One region of the Cellulosimicrobium sp. BMG9.22 genome, then DNA from elsewhere that is predicted to be linked to it. Evidence: predicted binding sites of a transcription regulator. Region 1 holds the regulator's gene; the other holds the start of a gene.
The links. The regulator LexA, encoded in region 1, represses DNA repair genes until DNA is damaged. The targets are predictions, from matches to a motif close to TCGAACANNTGTTCGA.
Positions count from the first base shown of each region.

Region 2: a site for LexA is predicted at 1,520-1,535, ahead of ruvA (Holliday junction branch migration protein RuvA). Genes of this name have one in related genera too.

Region 1 is NZ_JBZGBY010000017.1:14,011-16,397, forward strand. Features, by position in the region: gene AC4H2H_RS12445 (L-lactate dehydrogenase) at 1-729, shown strand, start outside; gene lexA (transcriptional repressor LexA) at 794-1,522, opposite strand; gene AC4H2H_RS12455 (LysM peptidoglycan-binding domain-containing protein) at 1,862-2,221, shown strand.
Region 2 is NZ_JBZGBY010000007.1:129,957-132,343, forward strand. Features, by position in the region: gene ruvB (Holliday junction branch migration DNA helicase RuvB) at 1-739, opposite strand, end outside; gene ruvA (Holliday junction branch migration protein RuvA) at 820-1,452, opposite strand; gene ruvC (crossover junction endodeoxyribonuclease RuvC) at 1,670-2,242, opposite strand.

The DNA of each region.
Region 1 (2,387 bases):
GTCGTCGTGGTGACGGCGGGTGCCAAGCAGAAGCCCGGCCAGTCGCGCCTGGATCTCGCCGAGGCGACGATCGGGCTCGTGCGCACGATCCTGCCGGGACTCGTCGAGGTCGCCCCCCACGCGACCTACGTCATGGTGACGAACCCGGTCGACATCGTCACCTACGCGGCGCTCAAGGTCTCCGGTCTCCCACCGCAGCAGCTGTTCGGCAGCGGGACGGTGCTCGACTCGTCACGGCTGCGCTTCCTCGTCGCCCAGCACTGCGGCGTCGCGGTCCAGAACGTCCACGCCTACATCGCGGGGGAGCACGGGGACACCGAGATCCCCCTGTGGAGCTCCGCCACGATCGGCGGGACACCGCTCCTCGACTGGCCCGGGCTCGGCGGCAAGACGCCGCTCACGGCGGACGTGCGTGAGCAGATCGCGCACGAGGTCGTCCACTCGGCCTACCGCATCATCGAGGGCAAGGGTGCGACGAACTACGCCGTCGGGCTCGCCGGGACGCGCATCATCGAGGCGGTGCTCGGTGACGAGCACCGCCTCCTGCCGGTCTCGTCGCTGCTCGAGGGCGACTACGGCATCGACGACGTGTGCCTGTCGCTGCCGACCCTCGTCGACCGGCGCGGTGCGGTCGAGCGCATCGAGGTGCCGCTCTCCGACGACGAGCTCGCGGGCCTGCGCGCGTCGGCCGACTCGCTGAGGAGCGTCGCCCGGCGCTTCGGACTCTGAGCGCCGCGGGCTGAGCCCACCGAGGGCCCGGTAGCCGTAGTCGGCCACCCGGCCCTCGTCGTGGTCAGAGGCTGCGCAGCACCGAGACGACGCGCCCGAGCACCTGCGCGTCGTCGCCGGGGATCGGGTCGTACGCGGCGTTGCGCGGCATGAGCCAGACGTGCCCGTCGGCGCGGCGCAGGCTCTTGACCGTCGCCTCACCGTCGATCATCGCCGCGACGATCTCGCCGTTCTCGGCGACCGGCTGCCGACGCACGACCACCCAGTCGCCGTCGCAGATCGCGGCGTCGATCATCGAGTCGCCCTGCACGCGCAGGAGGAACAGCTCGCCCTCGCCGACCAGCTGGCGGGGCAGCGGGAAGACGTCCTCGACCAGCTGCTCGGCGAGGATGGGACCGCCTGCGGCGATCCGTCCGACGACGGGCACGTACGACGGGGCCGGGTGCGCCTCGTCGTACTCCGGCGGGGAGGACGTGCCGGGGAGCGCGGTGGCGCGGCGGGAGTCGTCGGGCTGGACGACCTCGATGGCCCGGGGCCGGTTCGGGTCCCGGCGCAGGTACCCCTTGCGCTCGAGCGTCATGAGCTGGTGCTTGACCGACGAGGGGCTCGTCAGGCCGACCGCCTCGCCGATCTCGCGCATGCTGGGCGGATAGCCGCGCTGCTCGACGCACGCCCTGATCGTCTCGAGCACGAGGCGCTGGCGCGGCGTCAGCCCGTCGCCCCCCGCCGAGCCGTCCGGGAGCTCACGCACCTCGGCGAGCCCCCGTGCGCTGTCCGTGCCTCGTCCCGCCATGGTCCGCTCCGCCCTCGTCCGTCGCTGGCCGCGGAGCTCGACTGCGGGCTCCCGGCCACCCTCACCCGGGACGAGCGCCCCGGGTTCGGCCGTGCCGGAGCGTCCAGGTGTGGACATGTCCGGCGAACCGACCTGACCCCAGGCTAGGGGAGAGCGCGACACGAATCAAACATCTGTTCGAGCATGTCTCGACTCCGTCGGCCGTTCGTGATAGACCTTCGTACAGATGTTCGACGTACACGTGTTCGACCGACGCCTCGTCGGCGGACGCACGACGGGGCTCGCGGGGCGGATCGACCGGGGAAGGCGATCCGCCCCACGAGCCGGGACGGAGAAGACATGAGCACGATCACGCTGCCGGCGTCCGGGCCGGCCGTCTCGCGCGAGAGCCGTCGGGCGCCCGGCGGTCGGCTTCGCCTCACGCGCCGAGGGCGGGTGGTGCTCGTCGTGCTCGTCGCGCTGGTCGCCCTGCTCGCCGCCCGGGTCGGTTCCGCGGTGGCGGGTGCGCCCGGTGAACCCGTCGAGGTGCGGGTCCACGTGGTGTCCGCGGGCGAGTCCCTGTGGGGTCTCGCCGCCGCCGTCGCCGACCCGGGCGAGGATCTCCGCGACGTCGTCGGCGGCCTCGTCGAGCTGAACGAGCTCCCGTCGGCAGGGCTCCAGGTGGGTCAGCGGGTGCTCCTGCCGGTCGATGGCGCATGACGCGGGTCGGGCTGCTCGCCGCCCCTGCGCGCCGGATGTGACCGAGGACACGTCTCGCGCTGGCGGCGAGTGGGGCTCGGGGGGTTGCGGAGACGATTAGGGTGACCTAAGTTAGTATCACCTCACACGCCGGGCCGGGGGGCTGGGCGAGAGGCGAGGAGCACGC
Region 2 (2,387 bases), on a different contig from region 1:
CCTCGAGGGCGGCACGGGCGGCCCGCAGGTCCATCACCCCGTCCCCGCGCACCTGCGCCCAGTCGCGCACACGGCGCAGGAGCCGGTTCGCGATGCGCGGGGTGCCGCGCGAGCGTCCGGCGATCTCCTGCGCCGCGTCGGCGTCGAGCGAGACGCCGAGGAGACCGGCGGACCGTGCGAGGACCCGCTCGAGCTCCTCGCTCGAGTAGAAGTCGAGGTGGCCGGTGAACCCGAAGCGGTCGCGCAGCGGAGCGGGCAGCAGGCCTGCGCGCGTGGTCGCGCCGACCGCCGTGAAGGGCGGCAGGCTCAGCGGGATCGCGCTCGCTCCCGCGCCCTTGCCGACGATGACGTCGACGCGGAAGTCCTCCATCGCCATGTAGAGGAGCTCCTCGGCGGGCCGCGCCAACCGGTGGATCTCGTCGATGAAGAGCACCTCGCCCTCCTCGAGCGAGGAGAGCACGGCCGCGAGGTCTCCGGCGTGCTGGATCGCCGGACCGGACGTGACGCGCAGCGACGCGCCGAGCTCCGCCGCGATGATCATCGCCAGCGTGGTCTTGCCCAGGCCGGGCGGGCCGGAGAGCAGGACGTGGTCGGGCGAGCTGCCCCGGGCGAGCGCCGCCTGCAGCACGAGCGAGAGCTGGTCGCGCACGACGGACTGCCCCACGAACTCCTCGAGCCGCCTCGGCCGCAGCGCCGCCTCGGCCGCGCGCTCCAGGTCGTCCGCGCCCGCGGCGACGATGCGCTCGGACGAGAACGACCCGCCGTCGTCGCTCTCGTAGTCGGCGCCGCCGGCGCCCACCCGGTCGAAGTTCGCCACGGTCAGCCCCGAGGTCCGCCGAGGACGCGCAGGGCGGCGCGCAGCGCCCCCGCCACGTCGGTGGCCTCGACGACGTCGACCCCGGCCTCGGCCAGCACCGTCGACACCGCGTCGTCCGCCGCCTTGAGGTTCCAGCCCAGCCCGACGAGCGCCTCGACCACCTGGTCCCGACGGTCGTCGGCGGCGCGCTCCGCGGCCGGACCGGCCGCGGCACCCGGCGCGTCGGTGCCGGTGGGCGGCCCGAGCTTGTCGCCGAGCTCGAGCGCGATGCGCTGCGCACCCTTGTTCCCGATGCCCGGGACGCGCACGAGCGCCGCGATGTCCGCGCCCGCCACCGCGCGCCGCAGCGCGTCGGGCGTGTGCACCGCGAGCATCGCGAGCGCGAGCCTCGGACCCACCCCGCTCACCGTCTGGACGGTCTCGAAGACCGACCGCTCGTCGTCGTCGGCGAACCCGAAGAGCGTGAAGGAGTCCTCCCGGACGACGAGGCTCGTCGCGAGGCGCGCGGACTCACCGACCCGCAGGGCCGAGAGCGTCGCCGGCGTCGCGTGGACGAGATATCCGACTCCCCCGACCTCGAGCACCGCGCGGTCGAGCTGGACGTTCGCCACGACACCCGCGAGCGACGCGATCACCGGTGCTCCTCTCGGTCCGGCTCGACGAGCCGGGGATTCAGTTCAGGGTCTGGCCGGGGCGGGGACGTCGAACACCCGTACGACCGGCGCCACTCTAGCAAGACGCACCCACGTGCCGGCACAGCGACACGGAACACCCGAATGACGCCGAGATAGCGACGTCCCGCGCGCGACGACGCTCCGGACCGTCGCAGGCCGCTACCTCGGCGGGACGTCGCTATCTCGGGGTCCGGGGCTTCGTCCGGGACGCGCGCTCGGCCGCGGCCCACGCGCGCTGCGCCGAGGTCAGCTCGTGCCGCTCCCCGCCCTGCAGCGCCCCGGCGGGCCGCCACAGGTGGCAGATCGCGAGGGCGAGAGCGTCCGCGGCGTCCGCCGGCCTGGGCAGCTCGGCGAGCCCGAGGATCCCGGCGACCATGCGCTGCACCTGCTCCTTGCCCGCACGCCCGCTGCCGGTCACGGCCGCCTTGACCTCGGACGGTGTGTGCAGCGCCACGGGGACGCCCCGGCGTGCGGCGGCAAGCATCGCGAGCCCCGCCACCTGCGCGGTACCCATGACCGTCCCGACGTTGTGCTGCGCGAACACGCGCTCCACCGCCACGACGTCGGGCACGTGCTCGTCGAGCCACGCGTCCAGCCGGTCCGCGATCCGCAGCAGCCGCAGGTCGACGCTGAGCTCGGGGTCCGAGCGCAGCACGCCGACGGCGACCATCTCGGCCCGGCGCCCGGGCCGGGAGTCCACCACCCCGACCCCGCACCGGGTCAGCCCAGGGTCCACTCCGAGAACGCGCACTCCCCGACCCTTTCACGTGGACGACAGGGACCCGTCGCGCCACGCGGACCGGCGACGGACCTGCCAGCGGGGCGGCCGGGAGGTCGGTGCGCGGTCGTGGACGGGCCTGGCGGGAGCGCCGCGAGGAACGAGCGGCGCGGATGGT